3 regions of the Laedolimicola ammoniilytica genome follow, and region 3 is predicted to be linked to each of the others. Evidence: riboswitches for the same ligand, from Rfam matches in the RefSeq annotation. Region 3 holds a riboswitch; each other region holds the start of a gene.
What was found. A riboswitch is a leader RNA that binds a small molecule or an ion and turns the genes downstream of it on or off. The one in region 3 is predicted to bind thiamine pyrophosphate.
Positions count from the first base shown of each region.

Region 1: it holds a riboswitch for thiamine pyrophosphate, as region 3 does, so the genes downstream of both, thiS (sulfur carrier protein ThiS) here and thiT (energy-coupled thiamine transporter ThiT) in region 3, are expected to answer to the same signal.
Region 2: it holds a riboswitch for thiamine pyrophosphate, as region 3 does, so the genes downstream of both, OCV63_RS05070 (TenA family protein) here and thiT (energy-coupled thiamine transporter ThiT) in region 3, are expected to answer to the same signal.

Region 1 covers NZ_JAOQKC010000007.1:13,203-23,298, reverse strand. Annotated here, with positions in the region: gene OCV63_RS06660 (iron-containing alcohol dehydrogenase) at 23-1,201, shown strand; gene OCV63_RS06655 (L-threonylcarbamoyladenylate synthase) at 1,249-2,298, shown strand; tRNA gene OCV63_RS06650 (tRNA-Leu) at 2,594-2,676, opposite strand; tRNA gene OCV63_RS06645 (tRNA-Leu) at 2,860-2,944, shown strand; tRNA gene OCV63_RS06640 (tRNA-Leu) at 2,949-3,031, shown strand; gene OCV63_RS06635 (MATE family efflux transporter) at 3,198-4,565, shown strand; TPP riboswitch at 4,650-4,753, shown strand; gene thiS (sulfur carrier protein ThiS) at 4,832-5,026, shown strand; gene thiF (thiamine biosynthesis protein ThiF) at 5,028-5,663, shown strand; gene OCV63_RS06620 (thiazole synthase) at 5,706-6,476, shown strand; gene thiH (2-iminoacetate synthase ThiH) at 6,490-7,743, shown strand; gene OCV63_RS06610 (thiamine phosphate synthase) at 7,736-8,359, shown strand; gene thiE (thiamine phosphate synthase) at 8,361-9,005, shown strand; gene thiD (bifunctional hydroxymethylpyrimidine kinase/phosphomethylpyrimidine kinase) at 9,092-9,898, shown strand; gene cytX (putative hydroxymethylpyrimidine transporter CytX) at 9,900-10,096, shown strand, end outside.
Region 2 covers NZ_JAOQKC010000005.1:50,947-61,042, forward strand. Annotated here, with positions in the region: gene OCV63_RS05035 (hypothetical protein) at 1-399, shown strand, start outside; gene OCV63_RS05040 (hypothetical protein) at 396-941, shown strand; gene OCV63_RS05045 (DUF4313 domain-containing protein) at 938-2,038, shown strand; gene OCV63_RS05050 (hypothetical protein) at 2,035-2,358, shown strand; gene OCV63_RS05055 (DUF4313 domain-containing protein) at 2,487-3,194, shown strand; gene OCV63_RS05060 (hypothetical protein) at 3,221-3,490, shown strand; gene OCV63_RS05065 (hypothetical protein) at 3,509-3,877, shown strand; TPP riboswitch at 4,264-4,363, shown strand; gene OCV63_RS05070 (TenA family protein) at 4,588-5,262, shown strand; gene thiD (bifunctional hydroxymethylpyrimidine kinase/phosphomethylpyrimidine kinase) at 5,259-6,062, shown strand; gene thiE (thiamine phosphate synthase) at 6,074-6,715, shown strand; gene OCV63_RS05085 (HAD family hydrolase) at 6,705-7,361, shown strand; gene OCV63_RS05090 (NUDIX hydrolase) at 7,364-7,849, shown strand; gene OCV63_RS05095 (winged helix-turn-helix domain-containing protein) at 8,059-8,484, shown strand; gene OCV63_RS05100 (helix-turn-helix domain-containing protein) at 8,538-8,720, opposite strand; gene OCV63_RS05105 (sigma-70 family RNA polymerase sigma factor) at 8,717-9,271, opposite strand; gene OCV63_RS05110 (SLOG family protein) at 9,887-10,096, opposite strand, start outside.
Region 3 covers NZ_JAOQKC010000008.1:95,828-105,923, forward strand. Annotated here, with positions in the region: gene sdaAB (L-serine ammonia-lyase, iron-sulfur-dependent subunit beta) at 45-713, shown strand; gene sdaAA (L-serine ammonia-lyase, iron-sulfur-dependent, subunit alpha) at 793-1,671, shown strand; tRNA gene OCV63_RS07645 (tRNA-Thr) at 1,739-1,811, shown strand; gene OCV63_RS07650 (exodeoxyribonuclease III) at 1,990-2,742, opposite strand; gene argS (arginine--tRNA ligase) at 2,887-4,653, shown strand; gene OCV63_RS07660 (helix-turn-helix domain-containing protein) at 4,913-5,869, shown strand; gene thiT (energy-coupled thiamine transporter ThiT) at 5,969-6,643, opposite strand; TPP riboswitch at 6,682-6,782, opposite strand; gene OCV63_RS07670 (sialate O-acetylesterase) at 7,007-7,879, shown strand; gene OCV63_RS07675 (CPBP family intramembrane glutamic endopeptidase) at 7,854-8,672, shown strand; gene gltB (glutamate synthase large subunit) at 8,971-10,096, shown strand, end outside.

The DNA.
Region 1 (10,096 bases), on a different contig from region 3:
GTGAGACAAAGGAGGAGGTTACATGAACGGATTTCAGTATTACACACCCACAAAGGTAGTATTCGGAAAGGATACAGAACATCAGGCCGGAGCGCTGGTACGGGAGTTTGGCGGAACGAAGGTGTTGGTGCATTACGGAAAGGGAAGCGTGAAACGGAGCGGTCTTCTGGATCGGGTGTTTCAGTCTCTGGACGAGGCAGGAATTCCCTGGGTAGAGCTGGGCGGCGCAGTGCCGAATCCCCATCTGTCCCTGGTTCATGAGGGGATCGAGCTTTGTAAAAAAGAAGGAGTAGACTTCATTCTGGCAGTAGGAGGCGGAAGCGCCATTGACTCTGCCAAGGCCATCGGTTACGGCGTCAAATATGACGGTGAGGTGTGGGATTTTTATGAAAAAATCGCAGTGGCGAAGGACTCCGTCCCGGTAGGCGTGGTGCTGACTCTGGCAGCTACCGGAAGTGAAATGAGCAATTCCTCTGTCATTACTAATGAGGAGGGCTGGCTGAAGCGGGGTTACAGCAGCGATCTGGGCAGGCCCAAATTCGCAATTATGAATCCGGAGCTGACCTATACCCTGCCGGAATATCAGACCATGAGCGGCTGTGTGGATATTATGATGCACACCATGGAGCGGTATTTCTCCCACGAGATGGATACGGAGCTGACGGACAGTCTGGCAGAGGGGCTTTTAAAGACAGTGATGCATCAGGCAAAGATTTTGCTGAAAAATCCGCAGGATTATGACGCCCGTTCTGAAATTTTCTGGGCGGGAAGCCTGTCCCACAACGGATTGACCGGCTGCGGCAGAGTAGGTGACTGGGCCTGCCATCAGCTGGAGCACGAGCTGGGCGGCATGTTCGATGTGACCCACGGCGCGGGACTGGCGGCAGTCTGGGGAAGCTGGGCACGCTACGTATATCTCAATGATGTTCCGCGCTTTGCCAAGTTCGCGGTGAATGTAATGGGTGTTTCTTACAACTACGCGGATCCGGAAAAAACCGTCCTGGAAGGCATTGAAGCACTGGAGGATTTCTTCCGATCTATCCATATGCCCACCAGCATCAGGGAGCTTGGCGTAGAACTGACGGAAGGACAGATTCTGGAACTGGCCTACAAATGCAGTCATATGGATAAGCGGACCATCGGCGGCATTCAGAAGCTGACCAGATCAGATATGGCGGAAATCTACCGGATGGCGAAATAGCCATATTGGCTCTAGCATGTAAAAAATAACGATAAGCAGGTGAAACTTTGGATACACAGGTAAGAAAACTAGATTATGACAGCATTGATTCGGAGATTATGAAAGAGGCGGGTGATATTATCCGGGCCGGCGGCCTGGTGGCATTTCCTACGGAGACGGTATATGGTCTCGGCGGCGATGCGCTGAATCCGGAATCTTCCAAGAAAATATACGCAGCCAAGGGACGTCCCTCGGACAATCCCCTGATTGTACACATAGAAGAACGGGCGGATCTGTATAAAATTGCGGCGAAGGTGCCGGAAAAGGCAGAAAAAATGATGGATGCCTTCTGGCCGGGACCATTGACTCTGATTTTTCCGAAGACAGATCGGGTACCTTCCGAGACCACAGGCGGCCTGGATACAGTAGCAGTACGGATGCCGAGTGACGGGATTGCGGCGGCCTTTATCCGGGCGGCGGGAGGTTTTATAGCAGCTCCCAGCGCCAATGTATCGGGACGGCCCAGTACGACTACGGCAGCCCATGTGATAGAAGATCTGTCCGGACGGATCGAGATGATTCTGGACGGCGGCCAGGCAGTGATTGGCCTGGAATCTACCATTGTAGACATGAGTGTAGAGCCTCCGGTCATTCTGCGTCCGGGCGCCATCACGAAAGATATGATGGAAGCAGTCATTGGTCCGGTAGAGATTGATAAGGCGATCATCGCTCCGAACTCAGGCGTTAAGCCCAAGGCTCCCGGTATGAAATACCGCCATTACGCGCCCAGAGCCGACCTGACCATCGTAGAAGGTCCCAGCGACAAAGTAGTCGAGACCATGAACCGGATGGCTGCAGAGGCCGAAGAGAGCGGTAAAAAAGTAGGTATTATAGCCACCGATGAGACAAAGTCCCGTTATCCCCACGGCATCGTCATGAGCCTGGGAGCCCGCAGTAACGAAGAAGAGATCGCGCAGCACCTCTTTGAGGTACTCCGTAAATTCGACGACACGGATGTGGAATGTATTTTTTCCGAATCCTTCGAGGATGCGGCCATTGGTGCCGCCATTATGAACCGGCTGCTGAAGGCAGCGGGACACAAAGTAGTACGGGTATAGCCATCTAGTTTATATCAAAAACCAGAAACCAGGAGCGGTGGAGGACTTTCTTCTAAGATAGTGTCCGGCTTTTCGCGCACTAGTGTCTGACTGGAGTGGACCTTGAGTCCGAGCCAGACAGACGCCTGTCCGTGAAACGTCCGAACACTTCAGAAGAAAATCCTCCGCCGCTCCTGGTTTCGTCCGTTCGTGAAACGTCCGAACACCTCAGAAGCAAATTCCGCGCCCCCTTCTTTTTTCGTCCGTTCTTACAAAACAAAAAAGCTTTCCAGATTCCTCTGAAAAGCTTTCGTGATGCAGGAGATGGGACTTGAACCCACACAGCCTTGCGACTACAGGCACCTGAAGCCTGCGCGTCTGCCATTCCGCCACTCCTGCGAACAAATAGTATCTTATCAGAAAGTGTTCTTATTGTCAACACTTTTTTGAAATTATTTTCAAATTTGTAAATTTAAAAATCGGATAAAAATTTTTGAAAAAAATTCGGGAAAACAGTTGACATTTGTTAAAAGCGGTGTTATTATAATCAAGCGCGTTGACGAAACGAGCAAACAACTAAATGCGGAAGTGTCGGAACTGGCAGACGAGCAAGACTAAGGATCTTGTGATTATTGCAATCGTGTGGGTTCAAGTCCCATCTTCCGCAGTGAGCAGGAGTGGCGGAATGGCAGACGCGCAGGCTTCAGGTGCCTGTAGTCGCAAGGCTGTGTGGGTTCAAGTCCCATCTCCTGCATAAAGGTCTCAGATGAATTCTGAGACCTTTTTGTTATGTAATAGGAGATCCTATGGGAGCCCCTATTACATAACAAAGATTCCTGCTTTTTAACAAAAATACTTGAAGTGGTATAAATAATGCGTTACGATAGGTCTGATTTCATACAAAGCGGAGAGAAATAAAGATGGAAGAGCGAAAGAAAACAAAAGAAATGGATATGCTGAACGGCGGTCTGGCGGGGAAGCTGATTCTGTTTGCGGTTCCGTTGGCTTTCAGCAGTATTCTGCAACAGCTGTTTAACTCAGCGGATGTGGCAGTGGTAGGCCGGTTTGCGGGCTCCCAGGCTCTGGCGGCAGTGGGAAGCTGTGTGGCACTGGTGGGAATTTTTGTCAATCTGATTGTGGGATTGGCGGTGGGCCCCAATGCGGCCCTGGCCAATCTGATCGGCCAGGGAAGGCGGGACAGCATAAGCCGGATGGTGCATACGATTATGACCTTCGGGGCAATGCTGGGAATAATTTTGCTGGCTGTCGGTATGCTGACGGCACGGCTGGTGCTGGAGGCTTCCGGAACTCCGGAAACAGTCATCAATGAGGCGTTATTATATATCCGCATTTATTTTATCGGACTGCCCTTCATGGTGCTTTATAATTTTGGCTCTGCCATTCTTCGAAGCTATGGCGACACGAGACGGCCCATGTATTATCTGATTCTGTCCGGCATTTTAAATGTGGTTCTGAACCTTCTGCTGGTCATCGTATTTGGTCTCGGCGTGGCAGGCGTGGCGATTGCAACGGTGATTTCCAATGTGCTGAGTACGGTGCTGGTAATGGTTTATCTCCATGCAAGAACAGATGAATTTCAATTCTACTTCCACAGACTGTGTATCGACGGCACGGATTTAAAAAAGGTACTGCTGATTGGAATTCCGGCGGGCATTCAGGGCGCGATTTTTTCCGTGTCCAATGTATTTATCCAGAGCGGGATCAATTCCTTTGGAGAGGACGCCATTGCGGGATCCTCCCTGGCGCTGAATTTTGAATATTTTACATATGATATTGCCAACGCCTTTGCCCAGGCGGCAGTAACCTTTACCAGCCAGAATTTTGGCGCGGGGAATCTGAAGCGCTGTAAGCGGATCTTCTGGCTTTGTATGCTGTTTGGAATGGGCTTTACCGAGATTTTGAGCATTATTTTTATGATCTGGGACGAATTTTTCGTAGGAATCTATACTATCAGCAGCAGTGTGGCGGTCTATGGCCTGGTGCGGATGCATCATGTCTGCTCGCTGGAGGGGCTGACAGCCACTTATGAGGTGGAGAGCGCGGCGCTCCGGGGTATGGGAAAATCCCTGGAACCCTCTATTATCACAATTCTGGGAACGGTTGTATTCCGTATGATCTGGCTTCTGACGGTATTTAAATGGTTCCCCACCTATGATATGCTGATGAATGTCTATGTAGCCTCCTGGGTATGTACGGGCGGCGCGATCTTTGTGGTCTGGTTTCTCTATATGCGAAAAATGGAAAAGCGCCAGACTGAACTTGTATAGGTGATATGTAGTAGAAATTGTACAGGAAAATTTTGAAAAGACCTTGTTCTTTTATGAAAATCGATCTATAATGCAAAAAGACAATAAAACAGACGGGAGCTTGTATACAGGCTGAGAGGAAGGTGTGACCTTCGACCGGGAACCTGATTTGGATAATGCCAACGTAGGGATACCTGAGCAAAAAGGAAAAACGGAAAGCTACCAAATCGGTGGCTTTCTTTTTTATTGCGTTTATTGCGAAAAATTATGGGACAGGAGAAGAAAGCATGGTAAAAGTAAACGGAACAGAACTTAATATCGCCGGAAAAACCGTGGCGGAATATCTGGCCGGAACCAATTACGATCTGAAGCGGATCGCGGTGGAGCGAAACGGCGATATTGTGCCAAAGGCACAGTACGAGACAGCGGTGCTGGCGGACGGCGACAGCGTGGAAGTAGTCAGCTTTGTGGGAGGCGGCTGAGATGATACCGACAAAGGAAGAATGGCACCGGGCTCTGGCAGCCCGGCATGGGGAAGCCTTCCAGAAAAGGGCCGAGCATACGACCGTGGCCATCTGTGGCCTGGGAGGCTTAGGCTCCAATATCAGTATCTGCCTGGCAAGAGTCGGCGTGGGAAAGCTGATACTGATTGATTTTGACCGGGTGGATATCTCGAATCTTCACCGGCAGCAGTACAAGGCAAGCCAGCTGGGGCTTCCGAAGACGGAGGCGCTGGCGGCAAATCTGAAAGAAATCGCGCCCTATATCGAGCTGGAGACCCATACGCTCCGTATTACGGAGGACAATATAGGAGAGCTTCTTACGGATGCGGACATCATCTGCGAGGCCTTTGACAATCCGGAGTGCAAAGCAATGCTGGTCAATGCAGTGCTGGAGAAATTTCCGGAGAAATATCTGTTGTCCGGCTCCGGTATGGCCGGTATGGACAGTGTGAACCGGATACAGACCCGGCGGGTTACGAAGCGGTTTTATCTCTGTGGGGACGGCGTCAGCGATGTGAAGGAGTGTGGTACGCTGGTTTCCAGTCGGGTCATGACCTGCGCAGCCCACGAGGCCCATATGGTGATACGGATTCTGGCGGGAGAGCCGGAGCCGTAGAAGAGTATAAAAAGCGAAATTTAAGAGAAAGAAGGTATACATATGAACAACGATACATGGACACTGGGGGGACATGAATTCCATTCCCGTTTTATTCTTGGATCCGGAAAATATTCCCTGAACTTAATCGAGGCTGCGGTAAAGGATGCGGGAGCGGAGATCATCACACTGGCGGTACGCAGGGCGAACACCAGAGAGCATGAGAATATCCTGGATTATATTCCGGATCATGTGACACTGCTTCCCAATACCAGCGGCGCGAGAACTGCGGAAGAAGCAGTCCGTATCGCGCGGCTGGCCAGAGAGCTTGGCTGCGGCGATTTCGTAAAGGTGGAGATTATGCGGGATTCCAAGTATCTTCTGCCGGACAATCAGGAGACCATTAAAGCCACCGAGATTCTGGCGAAGGAGGGCTTTGTGGTCATGCCCTATATGTATCCGGACCTGAATGTGGCAAGAGATCTGGTGAACGCAGGAGCAGCTTCCGTTATGCCGTTGGCGTCTCCCATTGGCTCCAATAAGGGCCTGGCTACAAAAGAATTTATCCAGATCCTGATTGATGAAATCGATTTGCCGATTATCGTGGACGCCGGTATCGGAAAGCCCTCTCAGGCCTGCGAGGCCATGGAGATGGGAGCTGCGGCGATTATGGCCAATACGGCGCTGGCCACAGCAGGCAATCTGCCGCTTATGGCTTCCGCTTTCAAGGACGCCATAGAGGCCGGACGAAACGCGTATCTGGCAGGGCTTGGAAGAGTGCTGACCAGGGGTGCGGCAGCCTCCGATCCGCTGACCGGATTTCTGCGGGATTGAGAGGTGTGAGCATATGGAAAATCAGTTCTTTGTAGACTCGGAATACCTTTCCGAAAAAGCGCTGGCGAAGAAGCATAAGCTGGAGACGGATCCCTCCTCCAGAACCAACCATATGGAATATATGCCGGGCATGGAGCAGATCGACTCGGACATCTGTGAGAAGGTCATGTCCCAGGTGGCGTCCTATGATTATCAAACGTATACAGAGAAGGATGTAAAGGCAGCCCTGGAGCACCGTACCTGCTCCGTGGAGGATTTTAAGGCTTTGTTATCTCCGGCGGCGGAACCCTTCCTGGAGCAGATGGCAGAGCGGGCCAGATGGGAGACCAGTAAGCACTTTGGCAATACGGTGTATCTGTTTACGCCTCTTTATATCGCCAATTACTGTGAAAATTACTGTGTATATTGTGGCTTCAACTGCTATAACCACATTAACCGCATGAAGCTCAATATGGAGCAGATCGAGAAAGAAATGAAGGTCATCGCCGACAGCGGTATGGAGGAGATCCTGATTCTGACCGGTGAGAGCCGTGGTAAGAGCGGCGTCGATTATATCGGCGAGGCCTGTAAGCTGGCAAAGAAGTATTTCCGGATGGTGGGGCTGGAGATTTATCCGGTCAATTCCGATGAATACCGGTATCTTCATGAATGCGGCGCGGACTATGTGACGGTATTTCAGGAGACCTATGATACGGATAAGTATGAAACGCTGCATCTGATGGGGCACAAGCGTGTATGGCCCTACCGGTTCAACGCCCAGGAGCGGGCGCTGATGGGTGGCATGCGCGGTGTGGGATTTTCGGCGCTTCTGGGGCTGTCGGATTTTCATAAGGACGCGCTGGCAAGCGCGCTGCATGTCTATTATCTGCAGCGGAAATATCCCCATGCGGAAATGTCCCTGTCCTGTCCGAGACTGCGTCCGATTATCAACAACGATAAGATCAATCCGCTGGACGTCCACGAAAAGCAGCTGTGCCAGATTATCTGCGCGTACCGGATCTTTCTGCCCTACGTGGGGATCACCGTATCCTCCCGGGAGAGCGCGTCCTTCCGGAACGGGATCGTGAAGATTGCGGCGACGAAGGTGTCTGCAGGCGTATCCACCGGTATCGGGGATCATGAGAGTAAATACAGCGGCAAGGACGACGGAACAGAGACCGGCGACGAGCAGTTTGAGATCAATGACGGGCGGAGCTTTGAGACCATGTATGAGGATATCACGGAGGAAGGACTTCAGCCGGTGCTGAATGATTATGTGTATGTCTAATGTGTTAGTGATTACAAACCGTAAGCTTTGCAAAGAGGATTTTTTCGGGCGTATAGAAGCGCTGGCTGCGGCGGGACCCGGGGGTATCATTCTGCGGGAAAAGGATTTGCCGGAGGCGGAATATCTGGAACTGGCGCGTCAGACGGCAGAAATTTGTGACAGATATCAGACGCCCTGTGTTCTGCACAGCTTCCCGGGGGCAGCCCTGGAGCTGGGTGTAAAGCGGCTCCACCTGCCGTTTCCTATCCTGAGGAACTTATCCCCGGATGAACGGGCATATTTTACCGTGCTGGGCGCGTCCTGTCATTCCGCGGAGGACGCCCGGGAGGCAGAGGCGCTTGGCTGTACCTATATAACGGCGGGGCACGTATTTGATACAGATTGTAAAAAAGGACTGCCCGGGCGGGGACTGGAGTTTTTGAAACAGGTGTGTGAAAGCGTGAAGACACCTGTGTACGCCATCGGTGGAATCGCTCCGGAGAATTACAAAGAGGTGATGGCTGCGGGGGCAGCAGGCGTGTGCGTCATGAGCGGCGCTATGGTATGTGAAGCGCCGGGACGCTATCTGTCAGCCTTTTCAGAAAAGACGGCGAACACACAGAAAGGGATAAGATAGAATGAAATTTAAGAAAGAGATGCTGCTGCTCTACGCGGTGACGGACCGGCACTGGACCGGCGGACAGACGCTGGAAGAGCAGATTGAGGAAGCTCTGGCGGGAGGCGTGACGATCCTGCAGCTGCGGGAAAAGAAGCTTCCGGAGGAGGAGTTTCTGCAGGAAGCTATCCGGGTAAAGGAAATCTGTCATCGCCACGGCGTCCCGCTGATTATCAACGATAATGTGGAGGTGGCGCTGAAAAGCGGCGCAGACGGCGTCCACGTGGGGATCGAGGACGCTCCGGTCAGTGAAATTCGCGCCCGGGTTCCGGCGGATTTTATCATCGGGGCCACCTGTAAGACGGTAGAGCAGGCGAAGAAGGCAGAGCAGGCAGGCGCGGACTATATGGGCGTAGGAGCCGTATTTCCATCGCCGACCAAGACAACGGCTATTCGGATTACCAGGGAGCAGCTCTGTGAAATCTGTACCTCCGTACAGATTCCGGCGGTGGCCATCGGCGGTATCACTGCAGAGAATATCACAGAGATCCGGGGCGGCGGCATGGCCGGAGCGGCTGTGGTTTCCGCTATCTTCGGAGCGGCGGATATCCAAAAAGCAGCGGGAGAGCTGAAGAAAAAGGTAAAAGAGGTAGTAACGGGCGCATAAAGCCCGTGAAAGCGGCAGACCGGGGGCACCACTCTCTGTCGCGATAGAAAAATAATGCGAAAACAAAGGAAAAGAGGAAAACACAAATGAGAACAGCATTATCAATCGCAGGCAGCGATTCCTGCGGAGGCGCCGGCATTCAGGCAGATCTGAAGACCATGACCATGAATGGGGTGTACGCGATGACAGCGGTTACCGCACTGACAGCGCAGAACACCACCGGCGTAAGAGCAATCCAGGAGGCAACCCCGGAATTTTTGGGACAGCAGATTGACGCGGTATTCGAGGATATTTTTCCGGATGCGGTCAAAATCGGAATGGTATCCGCAAGCGAACTGATTCGTGTCATTGCAAAGAAGCTGCGTGATTACGAGGCAAAGCATATCGTGGTGGATCCGGTCATGGTAGCTACCAGCGGCTCGGTGCTTCTGAAGACAGATGCGGTGGAGACACTGGAAAAGGAGCTGCTGCCTCTGGCAGAGGTGGTGACGCCCAATATCCCGGAGGCGGAGATTCTATCCGGCATGACTATTAAAACCAAGGAAGATATGCTGGCGGCAGCAGAGAAAATCAGCAAAACCTATGGCTGCGCCGTTTTATTAAAGGGCGGGCACAGTATCAATGACGCCAACGACTATCTCTATGCAAACGGGGAAGGCCACTGGTTCGAAGGCAAGCGCATCGACAATCCCAATACCCATGGAACCGGCTGTACCCTTTCCAGCGCGATTGCTTCCAATCTGGCCAAGGGCTATGAACTTCCGGAAGCGGTAAAGCGGGCGAAGGATTATATTTCCGGCGCGCTGGGAGCCATGCTGGATCTTGGCAAGGGATCCGGCCCCATGAAGCATGCCTTTGATCTGACGGGTGAATTTGCGAAGGAGGTGCGGTAAGATGACAGAAAAGCGTACTTCTGTATTTGAAAACGGTCTTATCTGGTTCGGAGCCGGAGTCTCGATTGCAGAGATTCTGACAGGAACTTATCTTGCGGATCTGGGCTTCGGAAAAGGTCTGCTGGCTATTATCGTAGGCCACATCATCGGCTGTACCATGCTGTTCTTATCCGGTCTCATCGGCGGAAAGGTGCGAAG
Region 2 (10,096 bases), on a different contig from region 3:
GCTACCGCCTATACCCGCTTTCTGGTATTTGACGGTATGCGGATCAAACACAAATACTTTGATGAGGCCGTACCCTATATAGATGCAGCTGTGAAGCAAACCAAGCGGCTCAAACAGATCTCAGATGCTGCCTTTCAGCGCCAGGATATTGACGAGATCGAATCCCTCGCCCTTGCCCTGCGCAAAGAGATAGAAGCAGCTCTGCAGCCCTTCTATATGGGACATATGTGCCTTTATGTGACGCCGGAATGCTTTGACGACCCGCCCAAGACGCCGGAAGTCTACAACGATGCAACCGCCTGCGTCTGGCGGGATGGTACATGGCAGCTTCTGGAGGATACCAGCAACGGGTTCCTACTCTTTGTTCAATCCAAATCCAAGGAGGAAGCTGCCGCATGAAAAATACATCTCAGCAATATCTAAACAGCGAAGCACACGGTTATCTCATGGAGGCCAAAGCCTGCAAGCTTTTGCTCAAAGACTTGGAGCGCATCCGCGCCAAGCTCAAGCGGCACATCGAAAAGGAAGCCGCAGACCGCGAGGCAGAATTTGAAGCAGCTATGCAATACCATAGCGAAAGCGACATCCAGGAAGCCTACGGCTGGGAATTCATCAGCGAACAGCAATATGAGCGCTATCTGGAATTGTTTCGTCAGGGACGCAAAGCACTTGACGAACACAGCCCCACTGTTACAGAACTGGCTCTCTCCATCCTGAACCGCATCTTTCTGGATATTGATAGGGACTGCCGCCAATGCGAGTTTGAAGCCCTGTCACCGGAAGAACAGCTTGCCGAGTTGAAGCGTGCTGAAGAATCCAGACAGGCATGGAAGCAGTATATCGCCAGTCTGAAAGAAATGGTCGGCTCTATGACTGGAAAGACCAATGACCACACTGCGTCAAAAAATGCAGCAACTATACACAAGGAGGATGCAAAATGAAAATTCGCGAAGATCGTTCTCATATGAATATTGATACCAGATGGTTTGAAAAAGGCTATGCCAAAGAAGATGTCCACTCCCTGCGCCTGCAGTCCCTATGCACCGAAGCAGAGGCCGCAGCCAACAAACAGTTTTATGACAGTCACACCTGCGAAGAATGGGAACAATATATCCGTCAGGCAAGTTTGGAGAGCAGCGCAGCAATGAAACCCGTCATGGAAGCCATCGCACAGGACTTTGTCTGCTACCAGTATGACGAAAATATCCCTGTGTCCTATGGCAGCGACCGATGGGATCTGTACTTCTGGTGTAATCCCTTTAGCGGCGCCGCAGACGCATCCGAACGGGATTTCTCGTACTTCACACTGACCTTTAACGAGCGTCAAACGCTGGAGAAACGGAAAAAAGTCTGTCAACAGGTACTGGATCTCCTATGCTCACGCTTTCAGGAGCATCCCAATCTCAATGTAGCCGTACAGTATTCCATATGGTTTGACCATCCAAAGATCCACGATGCGGTGGAGCGCGCAAAGCCCCGTCTGCATGGCCTGCGCTGTATTCAGGACCAAAAGGAAGGAAAGCTGCTCCTGCAGGACGGTGCCCTGCTCTTCAAGCCAAAATACGCAAAGAAATATACCCGCACGCTGAGCCAGAGCCAGATTTTGTCCCTTAGTTGGGAACTGGGCGTAGAGGATGGAGAGCCTGATACTGATACTGATGCTGCACCTGTTACCTTGCCTTACAAGAAATTTGGTGCCACGCACCCCATCCAGCTGCAGGTGACTTCCTACCTGAATGGAAACCTTGCCATACAAATGGTGACATGGGAAAGCGGTGACCCGGAACCCTGGGCGACTCTCACCGTCAACCTGCCCGGTCAGCGGCAAAAAGACCATGCCTTTATCGACACCAATGCCGATTCGGAATTTCCCACCTGGCTCATCCGACATGGTCTGGCTATCCCCACCGGCCGCACCATGCAGAGCGGGTTCTGCACCTATCCCGAATATCGTTTTCGTGCCAACCGGCTGCAGGAACTGGATCCGGAAGGGTATGCAGGCTACCTGAAAAACTTTGAAAGGCGGTGCAGTGCATGAAATATAAGGCAGTTTATGATGTACTGAATGAAAGGCGGCAGACAACCCCCGGTTTCTGTTACCATGACCGCAGCGGCTGGCGTGCTTACCCCCAGACCTATATGACCATGCAGCGCCCTTTATGGATTATCGCTGAAGATGCTGCCACGGGCAGGCGTCTGTGGATCACCCAGGAGGGCACCCGATTTAGCATTTCCATTCGAAGGATGGATGAACAGCGGAATAACTATGGCCCTACCTATCGCATTACTTGTGAAAACAGGACAAAGCTGGCTCAGGTTCTGCGCTATCAGTTCGAGTCAAAGATTTTGGCTGTGTAGCTGACGATGACCAGAGAGGAACTGCATTCCTCTCCCTGCTCCGGTTTCCTTGTCCGGAACACACACCAACAAGCACCGGCAATCTGCATTTTTGCAGGCGGCCGGTACTTCTTTGGAGGAAAACGCTTATGAATACTCTCGCATTTACGCTGGGCGAACACCGAGCCCAGCTTACTTTGAAAATCAGTACATATCCCAACGGCAATCTCGCCATCAAGCTTTATGAAAAGGATCATGGCATCCTGATTTTGTGGGAAACCCTTACCACCAACTTAACCGGAATCCGGCCCGACCACTGCGCTTTCATCAATATAAAAGCCGCAGACGAACTTTTTCCGGCCTGGCTGTCAGACAATCACCTTGCGGAACCCACTGGACAAATTCTTGAATCGGATGGCTGTCTTTACCCTGAATACCTGTTTTATGGCAAAGAACTGGATGCCCTGGATCATGAGGGGCACACCCTCTACATCCGGCATCAGAAAGGCGAACTGGGGTGCCACTTTGAGCGGCTGTATATTGCCCTGCGCAGACTGGCGCGGGAAATCAACGGGTTCAGCTACACCGATTACAGCGGCTGGCGGTGTCTGGATGGGAGTTCCTCCACCCTGCCCCTCTGGATTGAGGCATCTGATCCTTCTCATGGCCGCAAATTCATCTTCACACAGAAAGGTCCCGCACTCCAGACTATCATCCGCTATGCCGATGGTACGGAGAAGCAGTGCATCTATCGGCGCAAAGAGGACATGGCAGGCGATCTGATGACCATGTTCCAGGATGAGCTGCGTGTTTACCCTCCCTGGTCTGAAGACCGAAGGAAACGGTACGAATATTAAACACGATAAAATAGGAGGACATCATCATGAAGATCCGTATCTATCCCAAATCCCTGTTGGAAACCATGTGGCAGCAGGACAAACTGCTGTTTACCCCAGAGGCGGAGCAACCACCCCTGTGTCTTCGGTGTGGTCAGCCGCTGGATTGCAGGCTGGTCATCAACGCCCTGAGCCGCTATGCAGATGTCCATATCTGCGAGGCGTGCGGTATGGATGAAGCCCTGCGTGATGCCAACCGTTGCCCACTCCCTCTAACAGAATGGGCAGCTGTCAAAAACGGTTTGAGCCAGCAGTAGACCGACTTTGAAAATCCGTTGCTGACTACTTCCTGCACCTTTGAAGATCTGTTTCAGCAGGGCTCCCGTCCTGCCAGCGAGATAGCCTATTCCCGTTCTGATTATGACGGATGGAAATGGTGGACCACCTGGCATCAGTGCCAAAAGGATACGCCTGTTCTGGAAGTTGCCCGTGAAATTGATGCTTTCCAGAATGCGCTGTTCCAACTGCCGGAGTTTCTGAATTTGGATACCCTGACACGGTTCTGCCGAGGGTACGCCCAGCCCACCAGCGAGCCCACCGAATTCAATTTGTATTCGGAAACTGCCCACTTTTATATCTGGCTGCGGTTAGTCACCCGGCATCGAGATTATAATGCCTATGTGCATTACTATCTGAAAGGTTAAAAATTTACAACGCACCGGATACAGTATGCCTATCGGCTCTGTATTCGGTGCGTTTTTCTCTCTTTATATACCGCACCATAATCATATCCAAAATATTTATGAAAAATTAGATGCCACAAATTCTATTGAGGGATAAAACAAAGCTATTATTTTAGGATACATTAGCCCCTTACTGTAACCCAGTGATAAAAAACGTCGGCGAAAAGGTGTCAAATCCTCCACATCTGTCTCTCCTTTTTTGTCCGTTTTCCCGCATTTAGAACCTCGTTTTGAGGGGAACAGGATAACTTTATCTAGCCGACCATGCGGAAAAACCTTTGATTTCCGTGGACTTTTACCGTCCTAAATGCGTAGACTTGACTTTTGGGGACTTTCTAACTATAATGATATTCAAGCAGGGGGACTACCTTGTAGTTGAGAAGGTTAAAACCTGACCCTTTGAACCTGTTGGCTAATACCAACGCAGGGAGCTAAAGAATACAGATTCGTATTTTTTGGACATTCTCTGTTTTGGGAATGTCCTTTTTTAATTGAATAAGATATGATATGTGTTTGCGAGGGAACTGAACAAGTTGAAAAAGGTAAGACCTGACCTCTGGACCTGTCGGCTAATACCGGCGTAGGGAAGCAATTTCTTACGCTCGTATTGCGTCTGAAAGAGCTTCTAATTGTTTTAGAGGCTCTATTTTTTTATCTTAGGAGGATCAAACATGGCATTTATGAAAGACATCTTAACCCACAACATTCCCATTTGGGAAGAATGTGCAGCTACCCCATTTGTGCAGGAAGTGCAAACTGGAAAGCTACCTCTTGAAAAATTCAAAAGATATATGATTCAGGATAGTATCTATCTGAAAAACTATGCCCGTATATACGGCAAGGCAATTTTTCATGCTGATACATTAAGAGAAATTCAGCTTTACTATTCCATGCTGAATTTTGTAAATGATACGGAATCAGAAGTGCGCCTGGATTATCTAAAGCAATTTTGCATGACGGATAATGATATTGAACTGATCGCTCCTCTGCCTGAAAATCAAAATTACATTGATTTCATGTTTGAGATTGCGTCACATGGAAAGAATGAAGAAATTTTAATGGCGGTTCTTCCCTGTATGCTAAGTTACAGCTATATATTCCGAAAATTGGCGGCTGTTCCTACAAGCAGACAGTCAAGATATTGGGACTTTATCAAAGATTATGCGGATGAACAATATGCAGAAAGCTGCAAAGAATGGTCTGCTTTTGCAGAGCATAAATGTGCCGGGTTATCAGTAGCAAATAAAAAGTATCTGGCTGATATTTTTGAAAAAGCAAGTTTGTTAGAGCTTGCTTTTTGGAAGATGGCCTATCGGAACGAGAGAATGGAGGAAAATGCAAAATGAAAAAAGTATTGTCCATTGCCGGATCAGATTGCAGCGGAGGTGCAGGTATTCAGGCTGATTTGAAAACTTTTTCTGCTCACGGCGTATTTGGAATGAGTGTTATTGTTTCTGTTGTTGCAGAGAACACCAGCCGCGTTATCGACATCCAAGATATTACCCCGGATATGATTGCAAAACAGATTGATGCCGTGTTTGAAGATATTGAAGTGAACGCAGTAAAGATTGGTATGCTTTCTACGCCAGAATGTATGAAAGCAGTGGCAATGAAACTATTACAATATAAGCCACAAAATATTGTAATCGACCCGGTTATGTATGCCAAAAATGGCTGCCCATTGATGAATCCTGCGGCGGTTTCCACCTTGATAGACACTGTAATTCCACTGGCCGATGTGCTTACTCCAAATATTCCAGAGGCAGAGAAAATAGCGGATATGCAGATTTCCACAGTTTCAGATATGGAGGCTGCCGCAAGAAAAATATATGCCATGGGTTGTAAGGCGATTGTTGTCAAGGGCGGACATCATATAGGAAATGCCGTTGATGTCCTATTTGATGGAGAAAATTTCCACCACTTTGAAACAGCCCGCATTGATACGAAAAATACTCATGGGACAGGCTGTACCTTTTCTTCTGCAATCGCTTCCCAGCTTGCAAAGGGAAAAAGTATTCCGCTTGCTGTCGAAGCGGCAAAGGCTTATGTCACAACGGCAATCGAACACTCCCTTGCGATTGGAAAAGGCTGTGGCCCGACGCACCATTTCTACGAATTGTATCAGCATGGTTTATCTAAAGAATAGGCAGGTGCAAAATGAACTTTGATTATACACTTTATCTTGTTACTGATCGTCAACTAATGAGCTGCGATAGCCTGACAGAAGCGGTGGAACAGGCAATTTTAGGAGGCTGCACAATGATACAACTCCGAGAAAAAGAATTGCCTTCATTGGAATTTTATAATCAGGCGGTTGCCGTGAAACAGGTTACGGAGAGATACCATATTCCCCTTATCATAAACGACCGGATAGATATTGCAATGGCTGTGCAGGCTGCGGGAGTACATATTGGACAACATGATTTACCTGCGGCTACCGTCCGCAAAGTAATTGGGGAAAATATGCTGTTGGGGGTATCTGCTTCTTCCATTGCAGAAGCAATACAAGCACAGCAGGATGGTGCGGATTATTTGGGAGTTGGCGCAATGTTCCCTACTGGAACTAAAACCGACGCTGAATCTGTATCAATGGAGGAATTACAGAAAATCCGCACAGCCGTTTCTTTGCCGATAGTTGTTATTGGCGGTATCAATAAAGGAAATGCAGGGCGTTTCAAGCCCATGGGAATTGACGGACTGGCTGTTGTATCTGCCATCATAGCGCAGTCCGATATAAAAGCTGCTGCTGCGGAACTGAAAGATTTATTTTGCGGAAAGGAAAAGAAACATGGATTTTAATGCGGCAATCTTTGATTTAGATGGAACAATTCTGGATTCAATGGATGTATGGGAGCATATAGATATTCAGTTTTTGAAAAAGAGAAATCTTCCTGTCCCAGATAATTATGTAACTGAAATATGTGCAAGGAGTTTTGAGGAAGCCGCACAATATACCATTGATCTTTTTGGATTGCAGGAAACGGTAGAGGGAATTATTGAGGAATGGAATAATATGGCGGTCGAGGAATACAGGAACCATGTCGGTCTGCTGCCCTATGCCCTTGATTATCTTCTGCGCTTAAAAGAACATGGAATAAAACTTGCAGTTGCTACGGGGTTGCCGGAAAATCTCTATATTCCATGCTTAAAGAACAATTCTATTTTAGAATTATTTGACGCTCTATGTTCAACAGATGAGGTTCAGCGGGGAAAAGAATATTCGGATGTCTTTGAATTGGCCGCAAGAAAATTAGGGGTTGCACCTGAACACTGTATTGTGTTTGATGATGTGCTTCCAGCAATTAAAAGCGCAAAGGCAGCCCGTATGTTAGCAGGTGGGATTTATGATAAGTATTCCGCAGATCAGCGTACAGAAATAGAAAGGATTGCGGATATTTACTTACTTGATTTCCGGCAAGCACCGATCCCACACAAAGAGGTATGAAAATGGAAAAATGGGATTTATATAATGCAAAACGGGAAAAGTCTGGAATAGCAGTGTGCCGTGGAGAAATCATACCCAAAGGGCTGTATCATTTATCTGTGAGTGTATGGATTGTCAACCAGCAGGGGCAGTATCTTTTATCACAGCGGCATCCGAAAAAGCAATACCCTCTTTATTGGGAATGTACGGGTGGTTCTGTACTTTCCGGGGAAACCAGTTTGCAAGGAGCAATCCGAGAGGTAAAAGAAGAATTAGGAATACTGCTTACTCCCGGAAGTGAAAAATTGATTTATCAGACCAGACGGGAAAATGTGCAGGATTTTTACGATGTTTGGCTATTTCATAAGGATATAAAGATTGAAGAAATGCGTTTACAGGAAACAGAAGTTGTGGATGTTCAATGGGTAAATCCAGATAAGTTATTTAAGATGTTTCGCCTGAAACAACTGCACCCTCTGATTACCTATGTGGAACAACTAATAGGCTGAAAAATGCCAGATGTTAAGGTACCAAAGTCTCTGTTGTCTAACACGCTTTTATTGCACAAGAAATCAAATAGGATCCATGTTATTTAGTTCCATATGAAATCAAACAAATTGTGGAAATCACTTATATAAATTATCCTTGCATTTTATATTCTATATTTCCATGAAGTTTGGTTGTCTCAAAGTGTGTAAGGAGAAAGGATGTGAGCAAAATGGGTAAACTTCTGATTCTGTCCATTCCTGATCATGAAGAACATATAATCAACAAAATTATGGAGCTTATTGCGGATGAGCCAGAGTTTATCCACCTTGCACCATCTCCACCGCAGTCTGCACTTTCCTTCCCTGGTCTTGAAATTCGGCTAAAGGAACAAACCGTATATTGCAACGGTACCCTCATCGCTTTGACTTACCATGAATTTGCAGTCCTTACATATCTGGCTCGTCATCCTGGCTGGGTATTCTCAGCCAGCCAGATTTATGAGGCCGTATGGGATAAAGACGGTGAACACTGCGGTACTGCAGTTGCCAGCGTCATCGGTCAGATCCGTCGCAAGCTGACGCCAGACACGCCGAAGGGCGGTTATATCCGCACCGTACTGGGCAGTGGGTATAAATTTAACAGTTCTCCTTTTTAAGTCAGTAAGAAAGGCTCCGAGGCCGTAATGATCTCGGAGCCTTTCTCATTGACTTAAATCCTAAACAGGCTGATTGCCTTCAGTAAAATAATGCTCAATTCCTGGTATAAATCTTCATCAAGTACGCCATCAATAATGGCATACTTGAGTAGCAATGGCCGGTACATCTGTAAGATTGCCGTAATGGCATCCTCGTTGCCAGCCTTGGCGCTGAGAAGCAGACATTCAAAATTCATTTTTTGTCACCTCCTTCAATGCACTTTCTGATTTTCTGAATCGTCCTGTAGTAAAGTGCCGCTGCCCCTTTATAGGACAGCCCAAACTTTAGTCCCAGCGTCTCAAAATCTTCTTCCTCCAGCGTTCGAGCCAGAAATATCTGGCGTTCCCGTTCATTGAGTTTCTGCAACGCCTCCAGAAGCACTCCATTCTCAATGACATCCATAAGCGGCAATCTGTCCAAGACCACTTCCTCTGAGCTGGGTTCGGATTCATAGACCGCTTCTACAGCACTCTCTATACTGTTGCGCTTATAGAGCTGGATCAAATAATCTTTTCTGCGGCGTTTGACCGCCGAAACTAAATATGCTGTAAACCTGAATTGCAGGTCATCTTCTGCCTGCCCATTGTTCCGTTGCCACATGGCTTTACCTCCAAAAGTCTCAAGAATTCCGATGGATTTCCTGAGCTTCTGGTGGTGACCTGCACCGGACCAAATCTGGCTGAGATAAAGAAAAACAGCCAGCTTTGTACCAATGGACAAAACCAGCTGTTCCTTGAATTTCTGCATCGAGCAGTTCAATAGATGCCGTCCGGGCAGGTGGAGGTTTATCTTTATGTAGAGAAAACTCTCTTGTCCTACCTCGACGATATACCCCTATTGAGAGCCGTTCATGAAAAGCCGTGTGTCCTGGAGTTATGAAAGCAATGAACTGCTCGATGTTGTGGAATCCTTTCTCCATAACATCGTTACTCCCTGTCCGCAGTTATGCGGACGGCACACAGGCGGCCTGCATCATCCCCTTTCTTTCGCGATATGGCAGCGCAACGCTGCCGCCCTGCTGATAATTGTTAAATTGTGAAATAATACTTTTTTCAAATGCTATTCCAGCTATTCTATTAAATTAAAACAAAAGGCGGCCTCCATCCTTATTGTCAGGATAAAGACCGCCTTCTTCTTCCGATTTTCATTGGGTATCGTACTGATCTCATACCCCCACCTCCGCTTATCGAATTTTCATTGATTTTTGGGATTACTGCCATAATTACAGTGTAACTGACAGTTTTCGGAAACTTTTGGAGTAGCGTTGGAATCACCTTCGAGAAAAGAGAAAATCGTTCGACATTATATGACAAAACAGGCTCCAAAACGGTCACACCTCTTTCCTGTTTTGGAGCTGTTCCTTTATTTTTTCCATAAAATTGCATCTTCCGTCGTTACCTGTGCCGTATCTGGATGGATATAAATGATTTGGAGTCCTTTCTTTTTTGCATAGTTGACAGTCTGCTGGGTTCCAGACCGCATATTGTGTGTATTGTCATAGACAGCCACCATATATCCGGCCTGCTCCACCATATAGTAATTGCGTTTCTTATAATTGTCACTTGATGGCAT
Region 3 (10,096 bases):
GGATATGCTATACTGAAGTGTAGAAAAGGAAAAGGAGTATCGAAATGTCATTTATCAGCGTATTTGACGTGCTGGGTCCGAATATGATCGGCCCGTCCAGCTCCCACACGGCGGGAGCCGCCAGAATTGCCTATCTGGCCCAGAAAATGATTGCCGGGCCCATTATAAAAGCAGAGTTTATCTTATACGGTTCTTTCGCCCGCACCTACCGTGGCCACGGCACGGACCGGGCGCTGCTGGGCGGCATCATGGGCTTCGATACGGACGACGAGCGGATCCGGGACTCCTTTCAGATAGCAGAGAAGCGGGGTATCGCCTTTTCCTTCACGCCGGACGCGGAGGAGACCGAGGTGCATCCGAACACGGTAGACATCCGGATGGAAAATGAGGCCGGTCAGAAGCTGACTGTGCGGGGCGAATCCCTGGGCGGCGGCAAGGCCCGCATCTGTCGCATCAATCAGGTGGAGGTGGATTTCACCGGTGAGTACAGCGCGGCCATCGTGATTCATCAGGACCGGCCGGGCGTGGTGGCCCATATCACCAGTGTGCTGAGTCGTCACGGCGTCAATATCGCGTTCATGCGCCTGTTCAGGGAGGGCAAGGGCGACATCGCCTACACTATTGTGGAATCAGACGGACGGCTGCCGGAGAACGTGTCGGACGAGCTTCGGGAAAATGGGAACGTGCATGAAGTGATGATTGTGCAGCCCTAGAAGCCGGGGACTTCATCACCGGAGCATGAAACACAGATCCGGAAAAAAGTGGATTGCAATAGAACAGGGAGTTATAAAAATGGATTTTAAGAATGCGAAGGAGCTGCTGGCACTCTGCGTGGAGCAGAACATGCGGATCTCAGATGTCATGCGGCAGCGGGAGATAGAAGAGGGCGAGACCAGCGGGGAGCTCTGCGACGCCCGGATGAAGAAAGCTTATCACATCATGGGAGAATCTGCCCGTGGACCCATACGGAAGCCAGTCAAATCCATGGGTGGTCTGCTGGGCGGTGAGGCAAAGAGGCTTTCGGACTGGCAGCAGGGGAAAGGCCGGGGAAAAAGTCTCTGCGGGCCGGTGTTGGGGCGGGCAGCGACCTACGCCATGGCAGTTCTGGAGACTAATGCCTCCATGGGACTGATTGTGGCGGCCCCCACGGCGGGCTCTTCCGGTATTGTGCCGGGGGTCCTGCTGGCTTTGGAAGAAGAGTTTCATTTTACAGAGGAAGAGATGATACAGGCCCTTTACAACGCGGGAGCCGTGGGATACCTGGCCATGCGGAACGCTACGGTGGCAGGCGCTGTGGGCGGCTGTCAGGCCGAGGTGGGCGTAGCCTCCGCCATGGCGGCCTCAGCCGCTGTGGAGCTGCTTGGCGGATCTCCGAAGGCCTGTCTGGACGCGGCTTCCACGGTTCTTATGAACCTGCTGGGACTGGTCTGTGATCCCGTAGGCGGCCTGGTGGAATACCCCTGCCAGAACCGCAACGCAGCCGGAGCCGCCACAGCCCTGACCGCCGCGGAAATGGCCCTGGCCGGAGTCCCTCAGCTGATTCCGCTGGACGAGATGATCGTGGTGATGTACAACGTGGGCAGACGGCTTCCGGCAGAGCTTCGGGAGACGGCCCTCGGCGGCTGCGCCACTGCGCCGTCGGCCTGCGAGGCCTGCGGAAAGTGCAGTTGAGAAATTTTAATTGCCCCCTTTACAAATATTTCATTTTCGAGTATAATAGCAGTTGCTGACACAGCAGGCTGGAATAGCTCAGTCGGTAGAGCACTTCACTCGTAATGAAGGGGTCGTGAGTTCGAGTCTCATTTCCAGCTTGATACAAAAGAAGCCCTGAGGATAAGCTCCTCAGGGTTTTTTTCATGGAATAGGAAATTCCGATAGAATTCCCTATTCCATAAAAAATATTATCGCACTGCGGCGCAGTGGTAGATGGTTGCCAAGGCAACCGCGCCTCGGCGCGAGAATGTGCCAATGGCACATTCCTTTTTATCCTTACTTCAGATCCAGCTCCACCGGGCAGTGATCCGAACCGAAAATTTCCGTGTGAATGGAGGCGTTTTCCAGTCGATCCTTCAGCCGTTCGGATACGATAAAATAATCAATGCGCCACCCTGCGTTCTTCTCGCGGGCGCGGAAGCGGTAAGACCACCAGGAGTAGACGCCCTCGGCGTCCGGATAGAAGTAGCGGAAGGTGTCCACAAAACCGGAGCTTAAGACGGTGGTCATTTTCGCCCGTTCCTCGTCGGTGAAACCGGCGTTTTTGCGATTGGTCTTCGGGTTTTTCAGATCGATTTCCTGATGGGCCACATTCAGGTCGCCGCAGTAAATGACAGGTTTCTTTTCATCCAGACTCTTGATATAGGCGAGAAAATCATCCTCCCACTGCATTCGGTAGTCCAGGCGCCTAAGGCCGTCCTGGGAGTTGGGCGTATAGACCGTCACCAGATAGTAGTCCTCAAATTCCAGCGTAATCACGCGTCCCTCGTGGTCGTGCTCCTCGATACCGATGCCGTAAGCCACGCTCAGGGGTTCCTCCTTTGTAAAAATGGCGGTTCCGCTATATCCCTTTTTCTCCGCGTAATTCCAGTATTGATGATAGCCGGGCAGATCGAGTTCAATCTGTCCCTCCTGGAGCTTGGTTTCCTGGAGACAGAAAATATCGGCGTCCAGTTTCTTGAAATCTTCCATAAAATTTTTCCCGACACAGGCCCGCAGGCCGTTTACATTCCAGGAAATCAGTTTCATAAGATCCTCCTTACAGAAAAGATTTGATCTTTTCTTGCATTTTACATATAATAGATATTATTATAGTGGTTCTGCGAAAAAAAGTAAAGAATCGCAGCCGAAAGCATTATAAAGAAAAGATTTTTACAAGAGGAGAATACGTGTATGGAGAAGTTACTGGATCGGATTACCGCTGCGGTATCCGAAGCCTTTGTAAACTGCGGCTATGAGGCCGAGTACGGAAAGGTCACCATTTCCAATCGCCCGGACCTGTGCGAGTATCAGTGTAACGGCGCCATGGCAGGCGCGAAAAAATATCACTGCGCGCCCATTCAGATTGCCAATAAGGTGGCGGAGAGCTTAAAGGAGCAGGAGCTGTTTTCCGAGGTCAATGCGGTAAATCCGGGCTTTCTGAACCTGAAGCTGGCGCCAGCCTATGTGCAGGAATACCTGCAGGGCATGGCCGATGACGAGCGTCTGGGCTGTGAGAAGACCGCGAACCCGAAAACCATCGTCATTGATTACGGCGGACCCAACGTGGCGAAGCCGCTGCATGTGGGACATCTCCGTTCTGCCATCATCGGCGAGAGCGTGAAGCGCCTGGGACGTTTCGCAGGGCACAAGGTGATCGGCGACATCCATCTGGGAGACTGGGGACTGCAGATGGGACTGATTATCACAGAGTTGAAGGAACGTAAACCGGATCTGGTGTATTTCGATGAGGACTATACCGGCGAGTATCCGACCGAAGCGCCCTTTACCATTTCCGAGCTGGAGGAGATCTATCCGGCAGCCAGCGCACGTTTCAAGGAGGACGAGGCCTACAAGGAGCAGGCGATGCACGCCACCTATCTGGTGCAGCACGGGCATAGAGGCTATCAGGCCATCCTGCAGCATATTTTAAATGTGTCGGTCACCGATCTGAAGCGCAACTATGCGAATCTGAATGTGGAGTTCGACCTGTGGAAAGGCGAGTCCGACGCCCAGCCCTATATTCCGGATATGGTGGAGAAGCTGAAGAACGAGGGCTTTGCTTATGAGAGCGAGGGCGCGCTGGTAGTTGACGTCAAAGAGGATACGGATACCAAAGAGGTTCCGCCCTGCATGATTCTGAAGTCTGACGGAGCGTCCCTGTATACCACCACCGACCTGGCGACTCTGGTGGAGCGCCGAAAGCTCTTTGATCCGGACGAGGTCATCTACGTAGTAGATAAGCGTCAGGAGATGCATTTTATCCAGGTATTCCGCTGTGCCAAGAAGACCGGTCTGGTAAAGCCGGAGACGGATTTGGAATTCTTAGGATTTGGTACCATGAACGGCAAGGACGGTAAGCCCTTCAAGACCCGCGAGGGCGGCGTTATGCGTCTGGAGTACCTGATTGCCGATATCAACGAAAAGATGTATCAAAAGATCGCGGAGAATTCTGAGATTTCCGAGGAAGAGGCGCGGGATACGGCGAAGAAGATTGGTCTGTCCGCCATCAAGTATGGCGACCTGTCTAACCAGGCCTCCAAGGATTACGTGTTCGATATCGACCGCTTTACCTCCTTTGAGGGCAATACCGGACCCTATATCCTGTACACCATTGTGCGGATTAAGTCCATTCTGAACAAGTATCAGGCCCAGGGCGGCGATCTGACAAAGGGACGGATTCCGGCAGCGGAAAATGACAGCCAGAAGGCGCTGGAGCTGGTACTGGCCCGCTTCAACGGCGTGCTGGAGAATGCCTTTGACGAGCTGGCGCCCCATAAGGTCTGCGCTTATATCTATGAGCTGGCGAACGCCTTCAACAAGTTCTATCATGAGACAAAGATTCTTGGCGAAGAGGACGAAGAGAAGCGTGCAGGGCTGGTGGCTGTACTGCAGTTGACCAAGCGGGTGCTGGAGACCTGCATCGATGTGCTGGGCTTCGAAGCACCGGAGAGAATGTAAGATAAATAGGTAATGTGAGAGATCCGGGATTGAAACATGTGAACAGGTTCACAATTTCAATTCCGGATTTTTAATACATGGAGCTGTAAAAATATTCCAAATACGATACAAAAATTCGTGCGTTGCACAAGCGTGTTATCATGAAAAGTGTGAAGAGCAATATTTTACTAATTTTCAGGGGACTCTCATTCTATGTCATGTCCCTATGCACACGTTTATGCTAAGATAAAATCAGAAAACACAGCAGGAGGACTTCACCATGGAGCAGATAAAAACCGGAAAATTCATCGCGGAACTGAGAAAGGAAAAGGGCATGACCCAGGAGCAGCTTGGCGACAGATTGGGTGTCAATTCCCGCAGTGTCTCCCGCTGGGAAAATGGTCACGGAATGCCGGATATCTCATTGCTGCTTACTCTGGCAGATGTGCTGGGTGTGACAGTGCAGGAACTGCTGGAGGGAAGCAGGCGGGAAATAGAAAGTGGAAATGCCGGAGTCGTCACCTATGAGGGATTGCATACCGTAGTGCAGTATCTGAATCAGGAGCGGGCAGCCTGGAAGAAACAGATCGATTCCAGCCTGAAATTCAGTCTGTTTTGCGTAGGTGTGGCCACTGTCGGATATGTGGTTATGGAGCTGCTCCGGGCATACAGAGGAATAGATGGCGGCATCATCGATGGAGTTCTGTTTCTGATGCTGTGCGGTTTTATCCGCATCCTCCAGTGCCAGCGCATGAATAAAGATGAGTACAAGTTCACTACGGAGCAGCTGGAAAGCCTGATGGAAAATCAGTGCCCGAAAATGCACACGGCTCAAGAGATGCTGTACTTTCTGAAAAGCCGCCAGCAGCCGGAGCCGGACGAGAGTAAGTGCGAGAAGATTCTGAAAGCTATTGAAACGGAATTGAAGCCTGGCGAAGCCGTCGAACTGGTCACCCAGTATGGCGAATACACCCGAAACGCTCTCCCCATGATGTGGCACCCTGTCATCGCCTTCACCGATCACCGCATGATCATCGGAGGTGAGCGTCAGAAGGGCATGCTTATGGTAGAGTATGACACCGAAAGCTACGAAAAAGACGACATCCTTTCCAACCGTACCGAATGCGACGGCATCCAGTGGGAAATGATCATCGGCACAAAGCAGGCGGAGCTTCGGTTTACCATCAAAAAGAAACGGCAGTCACAGAAAGATAGAGAGAAAACGTCGGAAAAATAGAAGGAAACAGGGTTGTAAAAAGTTTTCGAAAAGGGAAAAATGCCGCAGGTTCCGCAAAAGAACCCGCGGTATTTTTTATTGGTGTAAAAGAATGATTGTTTAATCTGCCACCGCCATCTGCTTCACCCGCACAAACGCCTTATTCACCGCCGGAATCGCCAGTACAATCAGTGTAATGGCCGCCTCGCAGCCCAGATAAGAGCCGTTGTAGGCCAGGGAATAAACCGGGGCGCTCATACCGGATCCTTCCGCGTACATGCCGAAGAAAATCAGGCCGGACAGGAATGCGAAGAGGTAGCGGCCCAGGACGCCTACAATGTAGCCTTTCACAAGGCCATTTTTCTTGTTACAGAAGATACCGGACAGACCCAGTGCGCCGAAGGCCAGGATATAGTCCGTAATCATCTGGGGCAGGCTGATGATATAAGGATCGGAGATGAGCTGCAGCAGGCCGTAGGCCACGCCGGTCATAATACCGGCCCGCAGGCCGTACCAGTAACCGATACAGCAGATGAACAGCATGGAAAACAGAGTAACGGATCCGCCCATGGGAGCCTCAAAAAGCTTCAGGAAGGACGTGATCATGGCCAGGGCCATGGCAACGGCAGAAAAAACCAGGTGCTTCGTTTTCAATTTTGCCTTGTCTCCGGTGAGATAGCAGGCCAGGATCAGAAGAACCAGCATCAGGGCGACCAGGGCACCGTAACCCAGGCCCGTCAGGTTGTAGGTGGCGTTACCGTATTCGTCCACCAGTTTGGTAGCAAAAAGTGACATAAAAAAACCTCCTTAGGAATGAAAAAATTTCACAGGAGGGGATACAAAAGATGCTTCCTTACGCCGGTATTAACCGGTTCAAGTAATGAGGGTCAACACAGATGTGTATTCTCAGCCTTTGGCTCCCCTAGCTTTCGCTATGTGATTGATTTAAATATAGGGCAGACAGGGAAGAAAGTCAAGAGAAAACATTTTGCATTTTCGTGAAAAAGTACAGAAAAACATTTTGTATTTTCGTGAATAGCAGGAAGATTTGACAGGGACAAAGAAGGGGCTTATACTTGTAGAATATGAATCCATATGGAAGAGAACCCTGGTAGCCAAAGGTGAAACAGGGTCAAAGTATAAGAAACGGAGAATTCTATGAACCGAATACCAAACAATAAAAAAATCATTTTCATCCTGAGCGCCCTGTGCTGTCTGCTCATGGTGGCGGTCAACATCTATCAGCAGAAAACCTGGCGGGGCATGGACGTGATTCTGTTTATGGGGCAGAGCAATGTGAGCGGAGCGGGCGGCGACGCCTCGCAGGCACCGGAGCTGACAGAGGGAGCCGGGTATGAGTACCGGGCCGTGACCGATCCGGACAACCTGCATGTGCTGACGGAGCCCTTCGGCCAGAATGAGAATCGGGGAGCTCTGGATGATACGGATATCCTGGAGCGGAACGGCAGCATGGTGACGGCCTTTGTAAACGCCTATTATGAGAAAACTGGCGTTCCGGTGGTGGCCATTTCCGCGTCCCGGGGCAGCTCTTCCCTGAACGGATGGCTGAACAGCGGGCGGAAGGAAGAGGCGGCGGATCGCCTGAATGCGGCGAAGGAGTGCCTGAAAAAAGAAAAAATCCGGGCGCGTCACATTTACATGGTCTGGTTCCAGGGAGAGGCGGACGCGAATCTGGAGACGCCCGGGGATGAGTATCAGACCATGCTGCGGCAGCTGGTGGATGATATGGAGGAGCAGGGTGTGGAGGATTGCTTCCTGATTCAGCTGGGCCCGGATCTGACGGATCTGACCAGACACCAGGAGATTATGGACGCGCAGCTGCAGATTTGCGAGGAAAATGAGGATATCGTGCTGGTGTCCACCCTCCCGGCCGAGCTGACCGGGGCGGATATGAAGGACGAGGGGGGAATCCATTTTACACAGAAGGCTCTGAACCTTATCGGAGAGGACGCCGGAAAAAATGCGGGAGAGTATGTGAAAGAGCATGGAGCAGAGAAAGAATCTCAGTAAAAGCCTGTGGGAGCTGGCTATGCCGTTCCTGCTGTACGTGAGTTTGAATATGGCAATCCAGGCGGCCCTGGAGCTTTGTTTTTTCGAATTCTTCACAGCACCGGAGCATGCAGTCTGGGAGCTGGCTGTGGTCAATGGGATTGAAATACCAATTTTTTATAGAATGTATCGGGAAAGCTGTATCCGGGAGCAGTTGGAGGAGCCGGAACCGAAACGCGGCGGAAAAAACGCAGTCTGGAAAAGAAAGTCCCGGACAGGCCGCCTGCTTCTGGCGATTTTGGGCGGCCTCTTCCTGGGCCGGGGCATCAACCTGCTGATCGGCCTGACGCCGCTGCCGACCCTGTTTCCGGGCTATGAGACAGCCGCGGACAGCATGTATACAAGCAGCCTCCTGTCGCTTGTGGCAGCCAGCATGGTGACGGCGCCGATCCTGGAGGAGCTGCTGGTACGGGGCGTTCTGTACCGGAATCTAAAAGGGGTGCTTCAGAACCGCTATGCCGGCATGGCTTGCGCGTCCCTGCTTTTTGGCATTCTTCATGGGAATCTGGTGCAGGGGCTCTTCGCCTTTCTGATCGGCCTCTATCTGAACTGGATCTACGAGTCCGAAGGCTCCCTGCTACCGGCAATTCTGGCTCATGCGGCGGTGAACGCCTCTACCATTTTTCTGGAGAGGATGCCGGAGTGGCAGAATGTGCTTTATGGAAGTTTGCCGTTGTATCTGGCGGTGACAGCGGTGTGTCTGCTGGCTGGATTTGAAATATGGAAAAAATTTCCACTTTCAAAAGAAAAGTAAGGATGTAAGGAACGAAAAGCAGAGAATATCATAAAAATAGCGTAGAAATTATTGAGAAAAATGATATTTGAATTGTTCCTATAGTCCTCATTTCCAAAGAAAAAAGAGAAAACAAAGATGCAATTCAACGAAAAAGACGAAATTCACAAATAATCTGACAATAATACAAAAATTCACTCTTTACATCTGAAAAAAATCGTTGTATAGTACCAATAAAGTCAGAGCAGGACGCTGCACTGAAGAATAATAGTAATTGAAAATTCCAAACAAGCGAGTTCAAGGATCTGGAGGGATAGGTATGAGCCAACAGAGCAAGGGATTGTATGACCCGCGATTTGAGCACGATAACTGCGGTATCGGTGCAGTGGTCAACATCAAAGGATTGAAAAGTCACGAGACCGTGGCGAACGCATTGAAAATTGTAGAGAACCTGGAACACAGGGCCGGCAAAGACGCCGAAGGTAAGACTGGAGACGGAGTAGGAATCTTATTACAGATATCACATAAGTTCTTCTCCCAGGCAGTCAAACCTCTCGGCGTCTTTTTAGGTGAAGAAAGAGATTACGGTATCGGCATGTTCTTCTTCCCCCAGGATGAACTGAAGCGCAACCAGGCCCGGAAGATGTTCGAAATCATCGTAGAAAAAGAAGGGATGGAGTTCTTAGGATGGAGAGAAGTTCCCACCGTGCCGTCTGTCCTTGGCACCAAGGCGCTGGAGAAGATGCCGTGCATCATGCAGGGCTTCGTCAAACGTCCGGCAAACGTGGAAAAGGGACTGGACTTCGACCGGAAGCTTTATGTGGCCCGTCGGACCTTCGAGCAGTCCAACGACGACACCTACGTGGTATCCCTTTCCAGCAGAACTATCGTATACAAAGGCATGTTCCTGGTACATCAGCTGCGCTCTTTCTTCCAGGATCTGCAGGATGAAAATTACGAATCGGCCATCGCCATCGTACATTCCCGATTCAGTACCAACACGAATCCAAGCTGGGAGCGGGCGCATCCCAACCGTTTCATCGTACACAACGGCGAGATCAACACCATCCAGGGCAATGCAGACAAGATGCTGGCCCGGGAAGAGACTATGGAGTCCAGCCACCTGAAAAAAGACCTGAACAAGGTTCTTCCGGTGGTCAATGCCTCCGGTTCCGATTCCGCCATGCTGGATAACACCCTGGAGTTCCTGGTTATGAGCGGCATGGATCTTCCGCTGGCCGTCATGATTACCATTCCGGAGCCCTGGGATAACAATAAGGCCATGTCCCAGAAGAAGCGTGATTTCTATCAGTATTACGCTACCATGATGGAGCCCTGGGACGGCCCGGCCTCCATTCTGTTCAGCGATGGCGATGTGATGGGAGCGGTTCTGGACCGCAACGGCCTCCGTCCTTCCCGTTACTATATCACCACTGATGACGATC